3 regions of the Arthrobacter sp. AL05 genome follow, and region 3 is predicted to be linked to each of the others. Evidence: riboswitches for the same ligand, from Rfam matches in the RefSeq annotation. Region 3 holds a riboswitch; each other region holds the start of a gene.
What was found. A riboswitch is a leader RNA that binds a small molecule or an ion and turns the genes downstream of it on or off. The one in region 3 is predicted to bind cyclic di-AMP.

Region 1 (6,170 bases), on a different contig from region 3:
GGCGAACATTGCCGGTCCGCGCTGGGCCCTGAGTATCGCGGCGGCGTCCGGACTGGTCGCTGCCCTGATCGGACTGTTGTGGATCGTCCGGGCCAAAAGGCTGCGGCTCCGGTTCGACCGCCGGGCCCGGGGGCTGAACCACTTCCGTGTCGTCTCCGCAGGCACGCGGAGGGAAGCTGGACCCGGCGGCAGCGGGCCGCCGGCAGGCGGCGCAGCCCGGGGTCAAAACCCGGGCGGCGCCGTCGAACACTGACGCTGCGGCGCCGCTGGGTTCGGGGTACTACTTTTTCAGTTCGCCCACCACATAGTCGATGCATTCCAGCAGAGCCGAGACATCGTCCGGCTCGATGGCCACGAAAGTGGCGATGCGCAGTTGGTTACGGCCCAGTTTCCGGTACGGTTCGGTGTCCACAATGCCGTTGGCGCGCAGCGCACCGGCGATCGCGGCTGCATCGACCGAGTCGTCGAAGTCGATCGTCGCAATGACGTTGGAGCGGTCCTCTGGCCTTGCCACAAACGGGGTGGCGAACGCCGAGTCCTCGGCCCAGCGGTAGATCCGTCCCGCTGAGTCCGCGGTCCGTGCCGAGGCGAAGTCCAGCCCGCCGTTCATATTGAGCCACTGCACCTGGGCATCGAGGGTAACGAGGGTTGCCAGCGCCGGCGTGTTGTAGGTCTGGTTCAGCCTGGAGTTCTCAATCGCGGTTTGGAGGTCCAGGAAGTCCGGGATCCAGCGGCCGCCGGCCTTGATCCGGGCCGCACGCTCCAGCGCGGCCGGGGAGAACAAACCAAGCCAAAGCCCGCCGTCGGAAGCAAAGTTCTTCTGCGGAGCGAAGTAGTACACATCCGCTTCCGCGACGTCGACGTCCAGTCCGCCGGCAGCTGACGTTGCGTCCACCAGGACGAGCGAACCCTCATCGGCGCCTTCGACGCGCCGCACCGGAGCCGCGACGCCGGTGGACGTCTCATTCTGCGGCCACGCGTAAACGTCGACGCCGGCTTCGGCCCGGGCATGCGGACGGGTGCCCGGCTCGGACTTGATGATTGCGGAATCGGCCAGGAACGGTGCCTTGTTGGTGGCGGCAGCGAACTTGGAGCCAAACTCGCCAAAGGACAAGTGCTGTGCCTTGTTCTCCACCAGGCCGAAGCTGGCAATATCCCAGAACGCGGTTGATCCGCCGACGCCCAGGATGACCTCATAGCCTTCAGGGGCGCGGAAGAACGCGCTGAGCCCGTTCCGGACCGACCCGACCAGGTTCTTGACCGGCGCCTGGCGGTGCGAGGTGCCCAGCAGCTTTGTCGCCGCGGCGAGTGCTGCCATCTGTTCCGGGCGGACCTTGGACGGCCCGGCGCCGAACCGGCCGTCCTTTGGAAGGAGGTTTGCGGGAATCGTGATGCTGGTGTCGCTCACAGTGGCTCCAATTTTCGGCTGGTACTACGGGTGGCTCGGGTGACGGCCCGGCAGGGTGGCTGCGGCGGAGCCTGTTGTTTCATTCTGCCTGACTGTCCCGCGGGGGAGGCAAAAGGGACCGTCACAGTCCGGTCATTGAGATTATCCGGAGTAACTCAAATTAGGCTAAGCTGGCCTGCGAACGTACGGCGGAACCCGCCAGGTCGCCGGCAGCGCACGGTACGGTGGAAATCACGCAAGGACGGCGCTCGAGGAGCTGAGCTGAATGACGGATCTGATCGATACAACCGAGATGTATCTTCGGACCATTCTGGAACTTGAAGAAGAGAACATCGTCGCCCTTCGCGCCCGCATCGCCGAACGGCTGCGCCACTCCGGCCCCACTGTTTCCCAGACCGTAGGCCGGATGGAACGCGACGGGCTTGTGGTTGTATCCGGAGACCGCCACCTTGAACTGACCGGCGTTGGCCGCAAGCGCGCCATCGAAGTCATGCGCAAGCACCGGCTTGCCGAGCGGCTGCTGGCCGACGTCATCGGACTCGACTGGGCCTATGTCCATGAGGAGGCGTGCCGCTGGGAGCATGTGATGAGCGAACGGGTGGAGCGGCGGATCTTCGAACTTCTCAACCATCCCACCGTCTCGCCCTATGGCAATCCGATCCCGGGTCTGGCGGAACTGGGCGGCCTGCCCGCCGACCCCAACCCTGACGGCGTCGTGAATCTGCTCGAAGCCATGGCCGGCTATGGGCCTGATTCCAGTGTCAGGGTCAACCGGCTGGCCGAGCCCATCCAGGTAGAGCCGGAGCTGTTGGTCCAGCTCGATGAGGGCGGCATCCGCCCCGGCGCCCTGGTATCCCTGGAGCGCGTGGGGGAGTACATTTCAGTGCGCGTTCCTGACATCGAAGGTGCCCTTGAATTACCGCCTGAGGTCGCTGCCCACGTCTTTGTAACCATCGCTTCCTGAGGTTGCCGCGACAACCCGGGGCCGTCCGCGAGTTGTCCACAAGCTGATAACGGATTTATCACTGGACGGCTTAATCGCCTATAGTTGGAGACTAGTACCGATATCAAAGCGTTATCTGATCCGAAGCCGAGCCCTGCCAGCGGAACAGTCGCAGAATCATCTCCTGGCAGGGGCGGGGGAACCACTTTTGGCTGTTTAGCGGCCTTGGGGTGAAGACCGTCAGCGGCAAGTACCCACAAACACGGAATCCATCGGATGCCCCTGCGCGTGATTGCTTGCCACGGCGGACCGGGTCGTTGATCTCTCTGACCCGAATCCGACAGCTAACTCCGCAGGCTCTCCAGAGAGGAACCGTTGTTGACCACCCAGACCGCCAAGGGCCGCCGCCGTGCGACCGGCCCTGCCTCGGAGCCGCGTCCCGCCGCTGCCATGACGGCAGAGCGTCCGCGTGACGCGCACCGTGACGCGCGCAGGGACCGCCGCAGCCCCTTCCGCCAGGTAACAGATTTTGCCGCCGCCAGCGGTGTAGGCCAAAAGGCGGGTCTTGCACTGGCCGCTGCGGGCTTGGCCCTCACCGTCACAGTTCCCGCAACTGGCCCTGTTCTGGCCACAGACGCCGGCTCCGGCGCGGCAGCCAGCCCGGCAGCCGTGCAGCCCGATGTGACAGCAGCAGCGGCCAAGATCGACTTCAGCCGCACGGCAGTAACCACCAAGGGCGATCCGGACGGAAAGCTCAAGCAGTTGCTCAGTGCACAGTCCGCTGGCTCGATCACCCGGGCGGCCTCCGCAGGCAGCCTTGGGGCGCCGCTGGACCAGATGGTCACGGCGTCGCCGTTTGGCTACCGCGTCAGCCCCATCACCGGAGGCTCGGGCGAGTTCCACCGCGGGCAGGACTACTCGGCGCAGTGCGGCACCGTAGTCCACGCTGCCGCGAGCGGCACCGTGACATTCACCGGCTGGCACCCCTACGGCGGTGGTAACCGCGTGGTGATCGACCACGGCAACGGCCTGGAGACCACCTACAACCATCTGTCCTCCGCCAGCGTGAAGGTGGGGCAGCAGGTCTCCCGCGGGGATGTTGTGGCTCTTAGCGGCACCACCGGCGCCTCCACCGGCTGCCACCTCCACTTCGAGGTTATGGTCAACGGCGAAGTCGTCGACCCGACCGGTTGGCTCTGAAAATAGAGGGGACACTCTCGCATTCTGAGGACACGCCGTGATCCGAATGTGACATTAGGGTCCAACTGCTGTAAAGTTTGAACCACGCCAACTTTTTCGAAGTTGGCGCTCTTGAGTGGATTGCCTAGCTCTGCCACCGCTCAAGGTCCGTTCGCATGACATCGTCTGGCAGGGGCGGGGGAACCAATTTTGGTCTTCGCAAGAAGGCCTTGGGGTTAAGTCGCAAAGCTTCCCAGGAAGCAGCGCGGCCGGGTGACTCCCATCCGAATCCGACAGCTCACCTCGCAGGCATTGGGAGAGGCTACTTTCGTGCATACACGCCAAAATTCCGCGCTTCACCGCGCTTGCGCTGCTCTTTCGAGCCCGCTGGAATCCAATGAACGCGCCGGCCTTGCCGGTGCCCGGACCGCAGGCCACACGGTTGCCGCTTTTGGCGCGTCTTCGCAGTACACCCTTCGCTAAGTAACCCATTTTCGGGGCGATCCGGCGTACCCCCAAGATGCCGGAGCGTCCTCAGCCCGCGCCTAAAAGCGCGGACCAGGAACACGAAAGAGAGAACTTAATGACTACTCGTGCAAACGCACGGCATCGCGCCGAGGTCACCAGGACCAACTCGCTGGCCGTCATTGCCAAGGCTGTCGGCGGCAACGCCGGCGGCATGGGTCGCCAGGCCGCAGTTATCGCTGCTGCTTCCGGCCTCGTCCTGACCAGCGGTATCGCAGCCAATGCTGCTGAGGCCAACGTTCAGCGCGAATCCGCCTCCGCTTCCACACTCGACGTCCAGTCGAGCACCCCGGCTGCCATCTCGGCTGCTTCCACTATCGCGATCTCCTTCGAGAAGCCGGCCGTCACCACCACCCCGGCTCCGGTTGTTGAGGCCCCGAAGCCCGTTGTGAAGGTCCAGGAAGCGCCTGCTGCCAAAGCGGCCGGTACCCAGGTAGCTGCCGCCGCAACTGCCGCCACCGGCACCGCGGTAGCAGCCGTTTCCAAGGCGCCGGCCGTCGCCAGCGGCATGGGCGCAACGATTGCCGCTGCCGCTTATGCCCAGCTCGGTGTTAGCCAGGACTGCACCGCACTGGCCACGAACGCGCTCGCTGCCGCAGGCATCAATTACCACGGCTGGCCGGCAGGTTACCTGTCCCTCGGCCGCACGGTGAGCGCCGCCGAGGCACAGCCGGGCGATCTTGCCTACTACCAGAACGGTGGCGCCGGCATGGCCCACATCGCCGTCTACGTCGGCAACGGCATGGCCGTTCACGGCGGCTGGAACGGTGGAACCACCTCCCTGCAGACGGTCAACGTCGGCTCCGGCCCGGTCTTCATCCGCGTCGGCGGCTAAGACAGCAGCTTTAGCAACACCTAAGGACCCCCGCCAAACGGCGGGGGTCCTTTGTGTTGCCGATCCGTGAACTTCGGCCGACACGGGCAGGGGAGAGCAAAAAAGATTCGGCGAATTGCCATGTCCGTGTTTACTCTTGTTTTGTCGATCCATAGCCCGACCATGCACAGGGCAGCCGGCCCTCGTGCCCCTGGCGGGTGCGGCCGTGAAGAGGTATGCGGATGCGCACTCTCGTTCTTAATGCTGGATATGAGCCGCTGGCGGTGGTGACCTTCCGCCGGGCGCTTGTCCTTGTGCTGACCGGGAAAGCCAGCGTAGTGGCGGAAGGCGGCGAACCTGTGGTTGGGCCGCAGGATGTGCTGGGCCGGCCGTCAGTGATACTGCTGCACCGCTATATCAGGCCCCGGTACAACACCACTGCGGCGGTGAGCCGCCGCGGTGTGCTCCGCCGGGACGGACACCGGTGCGCCTATTGCGGCAAAGCCGCGCACACCATCGACCATGTCCAGCCCAAATCAAGGGGTGGCGCGGATTCCTGGGAGAACCTGGTTGCTGCCTGCCTGCGGTGCAACAACGCCAAAGGGGACCACACCCCGGCGGAGATGGGTTGGAAGCTCGGGTTCAGCCCGGCACCACCGAGGGGCACCATCTGGCAAATCAAAGAGCTGGAGAAACCAACACCGGCCTGGGACCCTTTCCTGCTGCCGGAATCCGCTGCCTGAATCCGGCCGGCGTTGGCTCGGACCCGGCCGGGGGCTTCGGTGGCGGGCCTGGAGGGCGCTAGGCTGAGCCGGTGGAATTCGATGCTGTTATTCTCGCCGGGGGCCGATCGTCCCGGCTCGGAGGTGTCCCCAAGTCCGGACTGATCCACGACGGCGCCACCCTCCTGGCGGGTGCCCTGCGTTCTGCGCGGGGCGCGGTGGCTGTAGCCGTCGTCGGGCCCGACCCGGGACCGCTGCCCCGAGGTGTGGTGCGCTGCCGCGAGGACCCGCCCTTTGCCGGCCCGGCCGCCGCCGTCGCCGAAGGCCTTGCTGCGCTGGAACGCAGCCGCGGCGCCCGGCCCCGGACCCCGTACACCCTTGTCCTGGCCGTTGACATGCCCGGGGCAGGTGCCGCCGTCCAGGCACTGCTGGACGCGGCGGCGGAAGCACCGCCTGGTGACGGCCTGATGGCCGTCTCAGCAGAGGGTCGGCGGCAGCCACTTGTCGGCTTATATGGCACAACCGTGCTTTTACGTTGCGCCGCGGAAGCTTCGCAGCGCGGCGCGCTCGAAAACGCGT
Region 2 (6,170 bases), on a different contig from region 3:
TGCAGAACCTGGGCATCAAGGCGTGATCATCACCGCGGCGGCGTTCGGACTGATCGTCGGCGGCCTGCTGGGCTTGGTTGGCGGCGGCGGGTCCATCCTGGCCGTCCCCGCCCTCGTCTACGGGGTGGGGCTGCCGCTGAGTGCGGCAATCCCGACGTCGCTGGTTGTGGTCGGAGCATCCTCCGCCGTCGCGGTGTTGCCCCGGCTGCGGGGCGGTGTGAACTGGCGGCTGGCTCTTATCATCGGCGCAGCCGGCACGGCTACCGCGTATCTTGGTGCTTTCGTTAACCGGCTCCTCGACCCGAAGGTTTTGCTGCTCGCCTTCGCCGCCATTATGGTCCTCGCCGGGATCCGGATGATGCTTCCGTCCAAGGCGTCCGGCGGTTCCTGCGCCTTGCCCGGCGGAGGCGTCAACTGGCGCAGCTGCCTGCCCAAGGCAATCGCCACCGGTGCCGTCGTGGGGTTCCTGACCGGTCTCCTCGGAGTGGGGGGCGGCTTCCTGATCGTCCCCGCCCTGACCCTTGTCCTGGGCCTGCCGATGGCTGTGACCGTTGGCACCTCACTGGTGATCATCGTGATCAACTCGGTGGCCGGCTTTGCTGCACACCTCGGGGACCTGCAGATCGACTGGGCCGTGACGTCCGCCTTCGCCGGCGCGGCCATGGTCACGTCCCTCCTTGCCGGCAGGCTCGGGACCAGGATCCCGGACAAAGTCCTGAAGCGAAGTTTCGGCGTCCTGGTTCTGCTGGTCGCAAGCTACGTGACGGTGCAGGCGCTGCTCTCCTGAATACGTTCGCACGGCGGCGGTGTGCTGAAGGCGGTGTGCTGAAGGCGTGTGCTGAAGGCGGGACGCAGGATCGAAGATCAGGCCGGACTTAGGATCGATTCGGCCCTATCCGGGGGAGTGTTCTCCGTGCAAGCATGGGGCGGAGCGACGCTACTCGATGAGGGGACTCGATGAAATCCAACGAACTGTTGCTGGACGCCTTCGGCCGGCTCCGTGAAACCGTGGCAGACACCCTTGACGGGAGTGACGGTACGGCCCTCCTCCGTCGGCCAGCGGGCACCGGAAACTCGATGGCTTGGCTGATCTGGCATCTCAGCCGGGTGGAGGACGCGCAACTCGCCGCTGCGGCAGGACTGGAACAGGTCTGGATTGCGGAGGGGTTTGCGGATCGTTTTGATCTGCCCCTGGCTGCCAAAGACACCGGATACCGCCATACTTCGGACCAGGTCGACGCGGTGAAAGCCTCCCCGGAGCTCCTGGCGGAATACTATGACGCGGTTCACCGGCAGACCGTGCAGTTCCTGGAATCCCTCGGCGACAAGGACTTCGACCGCATTGTCGATACCCGCTGGGACCCGCCCGTCACCCTTGGGGCGCGGCTGGTCAGCACCCTTGCCGATTGCCTCCAGCACGTGGGCCAGGCAGCCTTTGCGAAGGGGCTGAAACCCGCCGTCGAGGTCTAGGCCACTGGCACCGGCTTTCGCTCCCGCCACGACCGACTCGCCCACCTCGCCCACTGAATCTAGAGAATGGAAAAGACATGACCAGTACAGGCCCGTTTGTCATTGTGGTTGGTTTTGACGGCTCAGAGAATTCGGACAGTGCACTGAAGTGGGCCGTGGATGAGGCAAAGCGCCGCAATGGCCGGATTCGCCTCATCACCGCCTGGAGCAAGCCCCCGCTCGCCTGGTACCCCGCACTGTTGGAAACGGCCGCCGGCGAAGTTGTGGCAGAGGACTCCCCCCGACGCGCAGCCGAGACGTTGCAGGCTGCTGCCCTGGAGACTGCTGAAAGCCAGGGCGTGGCAGCCAGTGGAGAGGTCGTTCACGGCGATTCGGCGGCGTCTGCATTGCTCGACGCCGCCAAGGCTGCCGACCTCGTTGTCGTGGGGGCGCGTGGTCACGGCGGATTCCCCGGGCTGCACCTGGGATCGGTGGCAACACAGATCATCAATCACGCGCCCTGCCCTGTGCTCGTTGTCCGGCCCAAGGAGTCTTGAGCAGCGGGGCCCGTTGGCTCGCCCCTTGCGGTCCGGATCATCAACAGCCCAGGGTCTGCGGGAGAATATCCCCATGAGCTATGCGTGTGATGCTATTGACGCGGCCCTCCAGCGCGAGTCCTCGTGGAGCCGAGCCGAGGACGCTGAGGCCAGGCACGGCAGCAATCACCGGTACTACGGTGCATCGGTCGGAGCCGTCCGCGGAACCGTCCGTGACACCCTCCGCCGCCATCCAGAACTGACCCATGATGACATCACCGCCCTGGGCTCCGAGCTGTGGGACGTGCCGGTCTTTGAACGCCGCCTCGCCGCCGTTGTGCTGCTGCAGTCAAAAGTGGGCGTGCTGACCAATACGGACCTGACCCGGATCGAGGGATTTGTGCGGAGTGCGCGGCTGGGCGCCTTGGTTGATCCGCTGGCCATCGACGTCGTTGGTCCCCTGATCGCCGGGCTCGACGTCGTCGGCAGGGTGCGCGCCGACAGCGTCCTGGACCGTTGGATTCGGGATCCCGACGGCTGGCTGCGCCGCGCGGCCCTGCTGTCCCCGCTGCGCGCACTCCGCACCGGCGCAGGGGACTGGCCCCGGTTCGTGCGTCACGCCCGATCGGCGCTGGCGTGCCCACCCCGAGCGGAGTCGGGGCAGGACGGCGAGAGTGCGGTCACCGACGTCGCGGTGGCCCTGATGCTCGCCGAGATGGAACGGCACCGGCCGGAGCTGGAGTTCTGACCCGGACGTCCCGGCCGGCAAGCTACCCTGTGTGGCCCGGTCGGCGCTCCACAACGGCGTAGGCCTTTTCGTCGAAGAACTCCCAATCCGTGATCACCATGTAGCCGAGGGTATCCACGCGGTCATTCAGGACGCGAACATCGAAGCCGCCGTCGCGTGGCTCGGCGTCCCACGTCGAAACGTGGACTTCCCCGTTTTCCAGGACCAGCAGTTCGGTGTTGACACTGAAGTCCGCCAACGGCTGGTTACTGAGCTGGCAGATTGCCACAGCGGGCCGGGCGGCGTGGGGAGCGGTCATTTTCGGGCCTCTGCTTCGGGGGACGGTGTTGGCAACATCCTATGCCTGTGACCGCGTGCGGGAAGGGCCAGCGGGCCCCCGCAGCCCGGTCCGCCGTTACCGCAACGTGACATGTTGTGATCATTCCGTTATCTTTGTTAGGTGCCTGTTGTCTCCGAGACGGGCTCTCCCCAGCCGATTGCCTAACTCTGCCGCGGCGCGGGGATAACTCGCAGCAACGTCCGGCAGAGACGGGGAAACCACTTTTGGCCCGCTGTTCTCCAGGGGTCTTGGGGTGAAGCCGCACGGCCCGACATGATCGGGTCCGCGTGCGGCCGGGTGTCTCCCATCCGAATCCGACAGCTCACCCCGCAGGCATTGGGAGAGGCTCAACTAATGACTTTCAGCAACACTCACGCGCCCAACCGCGACGATCTTCGCAGTACCCGCCGCACCATCGGCCGTCAGGCCGCAGTCTTCGCCGCCGCTTCCGGAATGGTTTTCAGCGGCGCGATGGCCGCCAATGCAGCGGACGTGCCTGCCCAGCGCGACTCCGCACCCGCGAGTTCCGTCGATGTCAAGGGCGTGGTCGCCGCCCCGGTTATGGCGGACTCCGCTGTGCAGATCACCTTCGAACGCCCCGTCGTTGAGACTGCCCCGGCGCCCGTGGTCGAGGCACCCCAGCCCGTCGCGGCCCCCGCAGCACCGGCCCGTGCGGCCGCCCCTGCCGCCCCTGCCGCCGCGAAGGCTACTGTCAACGTCCAGGCTGCACCTGCGCCGGCAGCGGCTCCTGTTGCTGCCCCGGCTGCCGGCGGGGTCAATGCCACCCTTCTGGCCGTGGCGTACGGCCAGGTCGGCATCACGCAGGACTGCACCGCGATGGTCGAGAAGGCCCTGAACGCTGCCGGCATCCCGGTTGGTGACATTGGTCCGATGGGCTTTATGAACTACGGGAAGGTAGTCGGCGACCCCCAGCCCGGAGACATCATTGTCCAGTCCGGCCACGTTGCCATCTACGCCGGCAACGGCCAGGCCATCAGCGGCGGCATGAACGGTGTCAACGCCACCATGGCCCACCCGCTGTCCTGGCTGACCGCCACGGGGCCCGTAACGTTCGTCCGCGCCGGCTAGCACAACCGCAGGCACTGTACTGAAGGCCGGTCGATCGGTTGCCTTGGGGGCAGCGGATCACCGGCCTTCGGTCTGCCCGGAGGCAGGCTCCGGGGAATACCGCAGCAACACCACCCCGCTGCCGAAGGTACGGCTCTCCAGCAGCCGGAGCGCCGTGATGTCATCGGCCGCCTGAAACAAAGGCTTGCCCCGGCCAAGCAGGACCGGGTGCACATAGATCCGGTACTCATCGATCAGCCCCAGCCGCCTGAAGGCCTCCGCGAGCTCTGCACCGCCCAGCGCAAGGTCGCCATCCGAGTGTTCCCTGAGCCGCCTCACGTCCCCGGGAACGACCTCGCGCACCACCTGCGTATTCCAGCCGGCCTTCGACAAGGTCCTGGAGTAGACGACCTTGGGCATGTCCCGCCAGATCCCGGCGAACTCGATCTCCGGGGCCGTGCTGGACGGGTCCTGGGCGGCCGTGGGCCAGTACTCGGCCATCATCTCGTACGTCACGCGGCCGTCTAGAAACGCTCCCATGCCGCGGAGCTCTTCGTTAAAATGTTGGTGCAGTTCTTCATCGACCCGATGCCAGCTCAGGTCCTGCCCCGGCCCCTCGATGAATCCGTCCAGGGATACCTGAAACATCAGAATGACTTTGTGCATTGCATCACTCCTTCGCTGCCCGGCACCCCGGGAGTTCGAGCGTACGCCGCAGTTCGGCTCTCCGGTAGGGTCAATTCCGGCCGAACCGTTAGAAGCTGGATGAACTGCCGGACCCGGAGAAGCTTCCGCCGCTTGCGCCGTAGCCGGTGGTGCCGCCGCCGCCGCGGGCGCTTCCGACGCTGCTGACACCGGTGTTGAAACCGGAGTTGAAAGTGGGAACGGAGAAGAAGTAGTAGGCCGGGTACACGGTGCCAAGGATGCTGGGCTCGTAGGTACGCCCGTACTTGGCTTTGCTGCCGGCCTGGGCGCTTTCCATTTCCTTGCGCATCAGGTTGGCTTCCTTTTCGTTTTTGGCGTAGCCGGCGATGACGGTATCCGCGTGGTCCCTGAGCAGCTCGGAGAGCTGGGTGCGTGCGTCCCGCAGCCGGTCCAGGGCCGTCTCAGGGCTGATGGTTCCGTCCGCGAGTTCCGCCGTCCACCTTTCGATATCGCGGTGGCTTGTGTCCCGGAACGAACGCAGGGCCGCTGCGGTCGCCGTGTTGCCCCCGGCGTTGCGCTTGCTGAGCATCTGTTCAATTGCCGCGAGGTCGGCGCGGAACGGAGCGAGCTGCCGGTCCCAGGCAGGCGCCCACACGGAGCCACGATTGAGCAGGGCATTGGTGTCGGCGATAACGTCGTCGAGGGCATCCAATTCGGCGGCGGCGTCGGCGTAGCTGCGGATCAGTTTCAGGTTCGGCCGGCGGCTGAGGTCCCTGGCGGACAAGGAATGGACCTGGTTGGAGAGACCGGTGGCCGTGCGGTACTTCGCCATAAAGGTCCGGTGCTTTTCCAGCACTGTACTGCCGTAGCGGGACGCTTCCGGGATGGTGCCGGCGTTCAGTTCGGTGACCTGGAGGTCCATGCTGACGCTGGCGTAGCTCGCGTCGCCGCGAGCCTGTTCCTTGCGGCTGCTGAGCCTGGTCCGCCACCGCACGATCAGCCAGGTCGCGGCGCCGGCCACGGCGGCAGCCGCGGCACCCCAGGCCGCGACGAGGAAGGCTGTGGACCGGTACCAGGGCTGGTTGATCAGTTCGGCGCCGCGCTGGATGCCGGCGATGGTGCCGGTTGTCCACTGGGCATCGCGAAAGAGCTCCTTGGTAGCGTTCTGGATGTCCTCGCGCTGATCCAGCGAGACCTTCCGGTCCTCGCCCATGTACGTGCCAACATGCCGGCCCACCGGGTCCAGGGCGAAGATATAGAGCCCGTTCGCCCATTTTTGCCCGTCCTCGCTGATCCATTCCGGATGTTCGGACCGGGCGAAGCGCAGGACTTCCTCGTTGAGGTTATCCGACGCCGCACCACTGTAGGTGTAGACGGCCACCTTGGTGGGCTGGTAGAAATCAAT
Region 3 (6,170 bases):
CTCATCTGGGCCAGCCGGACCTGGCGGCCGCTGATCCTGATCGGAGGCGCCGCCGCGGTCTCTGTGACGGCAACCGCCATCGGCAAGAAACTGATCGGCCGGACCCGCCCGGACCACACCGACGCCGTGCCGCCTTATGAGTCATCGCCGTCGTTCCCCAGCGGCCACACGCTCAATACCACTGTGGTGATCGGCCTGGTGGTGTACCTCGCATGCCTGCAGATCACACGCACCATCGCCCGGGTGGGCCTGATAGCGGCCGGCGCGGTCTTCATCTTCGCGATGGGAATGAGCCGGGTCTATCTGGGCCACCACTGGATGACCGATGTAATCTTCGGCTGGATTCTGGGCCTGGCATGGGTCGGGATAGTGATCCTGGCCCACCGGCTCTTCCACGTCCTGCGGCACCGCGAACAGGCCGGTCCAGCCCCGACGTTTGACAACGAGGTCCACCTTAACGCCGACGCCACCGGCGGCAGCACTGCGGGTGAGGAGCGCGACGCCGGCGCCCCCGGTCCCACGGGCAGGACCCCATCCGCCGGGTGATAGTTTTGACCCATGCGCACTTTCGTTGTGGACCACCCGCTGGTCGCCCATAAACTCACCGTTCTGCGGGACAAAAACACCCCGTCCCCGGTCTTCCGCCAGCTCACCGAGGAGCTCGTCACGCTCCTGGCGTATGAGGCCACCCGCGATGTCCGCACCCAACCGGTGACCATCGAGACGCCGGTCAGCACCACAGTTGGCACCGCCTTCACCAAACCGACTCCGTTGGTTGTCCCCATCCTGCGAGCCGGCCTCGGCATGCTCGAGGGCATGACCAAGCTGGTCCCCACCGCTGAGGTCGGTTTCCTGGGCATGGCCCGCGACGAAGAAACCCTGGACATCATCACGTACGCCGAGCGCCTCCCCGAGGACCTCACGGACCGGCAGATCTTCGTCCTGGACCCCATGCTTGCCACCGGCGGGACGTTGCGCGAGGCCATCAAGTTCCTCTTCAAGCGCGGCGCCTCCGATGTCACCTGCATCTGCCTGCTGGCCGCGCCGGAAGGCCTGGCGAAGCTGGAAGAAGAGCTGGCTGACGCCAACGTCACGATCGTGCTTGCTTCGATCGACGAGAAGCTCAACGAGAAGTCCTATATCGTCCCGGGTCTGGGCGACGCCGGCGACCGTCTCTACGGTGTGGCCGGCTGAGCCAGCGCCCGGCAGCAACACCGGCGCGGCGGACCTTCCCACCAGTGGGGGCCCGGCCTGCCGGGAAACTCAACACGGGACTGGCCTGAGCCCATGGACTGGAAACTCGAACTCATTTTAGTTCCCGTATCCGATGCCGGGCTCGGGCTGCTCGATCGCGTTCGGTGAGGGCCCCAGCGATGCACCGCCGGGTACGGCACCGACCCTGCAACTCGTGGTCAGCGACATTCAGGCCGCCCACAAGCAGCTCAAGGACAACGGCGTGGACGGCAGCGGCGTCGATGTCCAGGACTGGGGACATTTCCTCTACTTTGCCGATCCCGACGGCAACAAGTGGGCGGTGCAACAGCTCACGGCACGGTCAACCGGCTCCGGACAGCCAAGGGATCCGGAACATCCGGTTGGTACGCGGCAAGATGGGACGATGACTTCAGTTACCGGCACCGCGCTTCCGACCGCCTTCACCGTCCGGGCGGTGCTTTTTGACATGGACGGGACTCTCGTTGATTCCACCGCAGCGGTGGAACAGGTCTGGGGGGAGTTTGCTGCCCGCTATGGTCTGGACCTTGCCGAGATCCTGCGCACCTCCCATGGCGTTCAGGCAGCGGACACGGTGCGGCGCTTCGCGCCGGCGGGAGCCGACGTCGCGGCCCTCACCGCGGAACTGGGTGCCATGGAACGCGCCAGGACTGCCGGCATCGTGGCATTGCCGGGCGCTGCCGGGTTGCTGCGCCTGCTGCCGGCGGACGCCGTCGCCCTGGTGACATCGGCGGACCGGCTGCTGGCAGACATTCGGATGGCCGCCGCCGGTCTTGCCTTGCCCGCCACCGCCGTGACAGCAGATCTCGTCGGCCGCGGTAAGCCACACCCGGAAGGCTACCTGCGCGCGGCCGAACTGCTCGGAGTGGACCCGGCGGACGCTGTGGTTTTCGAGGACGCGCCGGCCGGCATCGCCGCCGGCCTGGCTGCCGGGATGCGGACGGTGGCGGTAGGCCCGAACCCCGGCGAACTGCCCGACGGCGTGCTGCGCATCGCCGATTACTCAGCCGTCTTGTGCGAGGTCGGGGTCGACGACGCCGGCCGCAGCATCATCTCTTTCCGGCTGTGAAACCGTGGCCCCGTTTCGAAGGGCCGGTGCCTCCGCCGCAGCTCAGTACCAGTTGTTCGCGTAGTGGAAGTTCAGCGCCCCGCACGGTGAGCCGTAGCGTTCCTGGACGTAGTTCAGTCCCCAGTTGATCTGCGTCCGGTAATTCGTGAGGTAGTCGGCGCCTGCGCTGGCCATCTTCTCGGCCGGGAGGGACTGAACCACGCCGTAGGCGCCGCTGCTCGGGTTGGTGGCAGTAGTCTTCCAGTCAGACTCCTTGGTCCAGAGTTTGACCAGGCACTGCATCTGGCCGGCGTCCCAGCCGTGGGCACCCAGTTGGCTGGCCGCATAAGCCTGCGCTCCGGCGGGATCGTCAACGGCAACAGGAACCGGCGCGGGCTCCGGCGCCGGTGCGGCGGCGGGGGCCGGTAACTCGGCAGGCTTAACCTCGGCGACCGGGGCCGGGGTATCGGCCGGCGGGCTAACGGTCTGGTTCGCCACCAGGACGCGTTCAAAGTCGAGGTGCTGCAGCGGATCCGCACTGACTGCCGATTTTGTGGCGCTGCTGGCGCTGCTGGCGTTGCGGGTGGCTGTCTCCGACGCTTGGCCGGCGGCGCCGGCTCCCACGAGCACTGCACACGCCGCTGCGACAACTGCCGCCCGGCGGCCGGTGGAGCCCAGGCCGGTGGTGAACCGGGACAGGGCCGACGCCGGTTTGGCGGGCTCGGCGCGGTGTCGCGACGGCTTGGAGCGCCTCTTTACATCGCCCTCAGGGCGTGTTTGTACCGTGAATTCAGTCATGGTCGCCTCTCAACGCCTGCGGAGTTAGCTGTCGGGTTCGGATGAGGTCACCCGGCCGCACGGAATCTCACGTGACGGCTTCACCCCAAGGGCGCAATGTGCAGAAATGCCCGGGAACTCTGGGTCCCCCGCCTCTGCCTAATCCAGCGGAATCCGGGAGGCGGCAGAGTTTGGCGTGCATCCGGATATGCGGTCCGAGTGATGACCGCACGCTAAAGACGGTACAGGACCGGAACGCCAATGTCACATTTCGATAACAGGAGCGGCGGGTTCGGCGCGGCGGATTGCTTCGCGGATTAGCTGGAGCGGCGGGGTGTCCGGTCCTCGGCCGGAGCGTCCGGCAGCCGAACGGTGAACTCGGTCCGGCCCGGCACCGACGTTACGCTGACAGTGCCGCCATGGGCTTCGACAATCGACTGCACAATTGACAATCCCAGCCCGCTGGTGCCCTCAGACGACGCGGCAGTTCGGGCCGGGCCGGCAGCCGCGGCGGCGAGGGGTGAGTCCGCACCCGGTGCGGACGGCAGCCGGTGTGCGCGCAGCGGCACGAGCGGGCGCGGCCGGCCGGATACCGGCGTTGTACCGGTTGCAGGATTCCTGCGCGACGCATCCGCGCGCGTAAACCTCGAAAAGACCCGGTCCACGAACTCCGGGGCGATCCCGGGGCCGTTGTCCGTTACGGTCATCACGGCGGTGCCGTCGGGAGCCCGCTGCACAGCTGTCACCACGGTGGTGCCGGTTCCAGTGTGCTTGCGTGCGTTGGAGAGCAGGTTGGCCAGAACCTGGTGGAGCTGGGTCGTGTCGCCGCGGACCACCACCGGCTCCGCCGGGAGCTCCAAGTGCCATACCCGGTCCGGTGCCATCACTTTTTCGTCGCTCACCGTCTCGATGGCCAGCTGGGTGAGGTCCACGTCGCTGAGGCGGAGCGGCCGGCCCTCGTCCAGCCGGGCTAGCAGGAGCAGATCCTCCACCAGGGTGGTCATCCGCTCGGACTGGCTCTGCACCCGGGCCAGGGACTTCTCGCCGTCTGGGGTGAAGTGTTCGGTCATCCGCATCAGTTCGGTGTACCCGCGGATCGCCGTCAGGGGTGTGCGCAGCTCGTGCGAGGCGTCTGCGACAAACTGGCGGACCTTCATTTCGCTCTTCTGCCGGGCTTCGAGTGCGTTGGATACATTGTCCAGCATCAGGTTCAGGGCGTGGCCAACACTGCCCACCTCGGTGCCGGGATGTGCTGCGGATGCGGGCACCCGCATGGCAAGTCCGACTTCTCCGGCGTCGAGGGGGAGGCGGGACACTTTCGTGGCCACCTCGGAGAGCTGATCGAGCGGCTTCATGGTGCGGCGAATCAACGCCGTGCCGGCGAGGCCAATGACAACAAGGCCGCCCGCAGAGACAAGCACCATAGTCCAAACCAAAGAGGCCAGCGTGTTCAATTTCTCGGTGAGCGGCAGCCCGGTCACGATCACGCCGCCGTCCGGGGCCGTGAAGGCTACCAGCCGGTAGGCCCCGGCGGAAAGAGACCGGTTGACCGGCTCGCTGCTCGCAGGGAGCGACAGGAGAGCTGCGTTGTCCTCCCTGGTCAGGGACTTTCGGGTGGCGTCTTCGGCGAGGAAACCGGCGCCGCGTACCGAGCCGGCCACGATCCTGGCGTTAAGGGTCCCGATTCCCTGGCCCCGGGCCTCAAGGGGGTCGGCGCGGCCGCCGGTGCGGCCAAACTCGCGGGCACGGTCCGCGGCTTGCGCGAGTTGTGTGTCGAGCTGCCTGGTCAGGAAGGAATCCATCGAGGCGTAACTGACTAGGCCGACAGCACCGCAGATCGCCACCAGAAGGGCCATGGCAACCAGAACAAGCCGGGTGCGCAGGTGCCAGCTGGAAGGGGTGTGCCACACGGGTCCGGCGGGGCCGGCCCTGCCGGAACGGACAGGCACGATTCAGTCCGCCGGCTTCAGGACATAGCCGGCGCCGCGGACCGTGTGGATCATCGGCGGGTGGACGGCGTCGACCTTTTTGCGGAGGTAGGAGATGTAGAGCTCCACGATGTTGGCCTGCCCGCCAAAGTCGTAGTCCCAGACACGGTCCAGGATTTGGGCTTTGCTGACGACCCGTTTCGGGTTCTCCATGAGGTAGCGCAGCAGCTCGAACTGGGTGGCCGTGAGGTGGAGCTCGTCACCTGCGCGCCGCACTTCCCGTGTGTCGATGTTCAGGACAAGGTCCCCGACGACGAGTTCGGCCGTATCCATTGCTGCCACCCCGGACCGCTGGACCAGCCGGTGCAGGCGGAGCAACACTTCCTCCATGCTGAACGGCTTAGTCACGTAGTCGTCGCCGCCGGCAGCCAGCCCGGTGATGCGGTCCTGGACGTCGTCCTTTGCCGTCAGGAACAAGGCCGGTACCTCCGGCGCGAAGGCCCGGATCCTGCCGAGGAGCTCGACGCCGTCGAACCCGGGCAGCATCACGTCGAGCACCAGGACGTCGGGCCGGAATTCCCGGGCGAGCTTCATGGCCTCCGGTCCGTCGGCGGCGACAGCCACCGACCAGCCCGCCATTCGCAGGCCCATGCTCATCAGCTCGGAGAGGCTCGGTTCATCGTCCACTACCAGGGCGCGGATGGGGGAGCCGTCCGGATGGCTCAGCTGCGGGAGGTTGTTGGTCGTGGAGTGCGAGGTGGCCATGGGACAACTCTCCGATCTGCCGGTTAGCTACGCCTTTGGTGATCCTGTGCGGCACCTGTGAATCCCACCCTAGCGAGCTGGAGAGGAGACTGCCCACGGCAGCGTCCTGCTGATGCGGTCGCCAAGATAAGCCGCTGGGCGGTCGCCAAGCTGCGTGATCCCGGGTCCGGGCGCTTCCCGGCAGCAGGATGACCACCAGGTGGGACGGCAGCCCCGCGTGGAGTGGCGGCCCAGTAGTCACTCAACTCGCCAGCAAAGAATTATGCATGCTCGTTGTCTCGATTTGCCGAATAGGATTCGCAAAAGGCGGCATTTGCTTGCTGATCGTAAAATCTGTTGCTCGACTCGCCCTCTTGGCCGAAGCGTGATCCGCGCCACATTGTGGATATTCGTCTCAGAATGTGGAATCCAGGAGCCTT

Region 1: it holds a riboswitch for cyclic di-AMP, as region 3 does, so the genes downstream of both, QK287_RS15675 (NlpC/P60 family protein) here and QK287_RS14415 (hypothetical protein) in region 3, are expected to answer to the same signal.
Region 2: it holds a riboswitch for cyclic di-AMP, as region 3 does, so the genes downstream of both, QK287_RS12075 (hypothetical protein) here and QK287_RS14415 (hypothetical protein) in region 3, are expected to answer to the same signal.

The regions. Positions count from the first base shown of each region.
Region 1 is NZ_JASBRC010000014.1:77,664-83,833, forward strand. Features, by position in the region: gene QK287_RS15655 (MFS transporter) at 1-253, shown strand, start outside; gene serC (phosphoserine transaminase) at 281-1,408, opposite strand; gene QK287_RS15665 (metal-dependent transcriptional regulator) at 1,674-2,372, shown strand; cyclic di-AMP (ydaO/yuaA leader) riboswitch at 2,487-2,725, shown strand; gene QK287_RS15670 (M23 family metallopeptidase) at 2,730-3,551, shown strand; cyclic di-AMP (ydaO/yuaA leader) riboswitch at 3,698-3,856, shown strand; gene QK287_RS15675 (NlpC/P60 family protein) at 4,114-4,890, shown strand; gene QK287_RS15680 (HNH endonuclease) at 5,112-5,612, shown strand; gene QK287_RS15685 (NTP transferase domain-containing protein) at 5,684-6,170, shown strand, end outside.
Region 2 is NZ_JASBRC010000009.1:26,909-33,078, reverse strand. Features, by position in the region: gene QK287_RS12105 (rhodanese-like domain-containing protein) at 1-26, shown strand, start outside; gene QK287_RS12100 (sulfite exporter TauE/SafE family protein) at 23-787, shown strand; gene QK287_RS12095 (DinB family protein) at 958-1,470, shown strand; gene QK287_RS12090 (universal stress protein) at 1,548-2,006, shown strand; gene QK287_RS12085 (DNA alkylation repair protein) at 2,080-2,733, shown strand; gene QK287_RS12080 (hypothetical protein) at 2,756-3,031, opposite strand; cyclic di-AMP (ydaO/yuaA leader) riboswitch at 3,204-3,402, shown strand; gene QK287_RS12075 (hypothetical protein) at 3,407-4,141, shown strand; gene QK287_RS12070 (dihydrofolate reductase family protein) at 4,199-4,786, opposite strand; gene QK287_RS12065 (DUF5129 domain-containing protein) at 4,875-6,170, opposite strand, start outside.
Region 3 is NZ_JASBRC010000012.1:56,166-62,335, forward strand. Features, by position in the region: gene QK287_RS14400 (phosphatase PAP2 family protein) at 1-546, shown strand, start outside; gene upp (uracil phosphoribosyltransferase) at 559-1,194, shown strand; partial or broken gene QK287_RS18520 (VOC family protein) at 1,288-1,546, shown strand; gene QK287_RS14410 (HAD-IA family hydrolase) at 1,619-2,302, shown strand; gene QK287_RS14415 (hypothetical protein) at 2,345-3,079, opposite strand; cyclic di-AMP (ydaO/yuaA leader) riboswitch at 3,079-3,265, opposite strand; gene QK287_RS14420 (HAMP domain-containing sensor histidine kinase) at 3,376-5,007, opposite strand; gene QK287_RS14425 (response regulator transcription factor) at 5,011-5,751, opposite strand.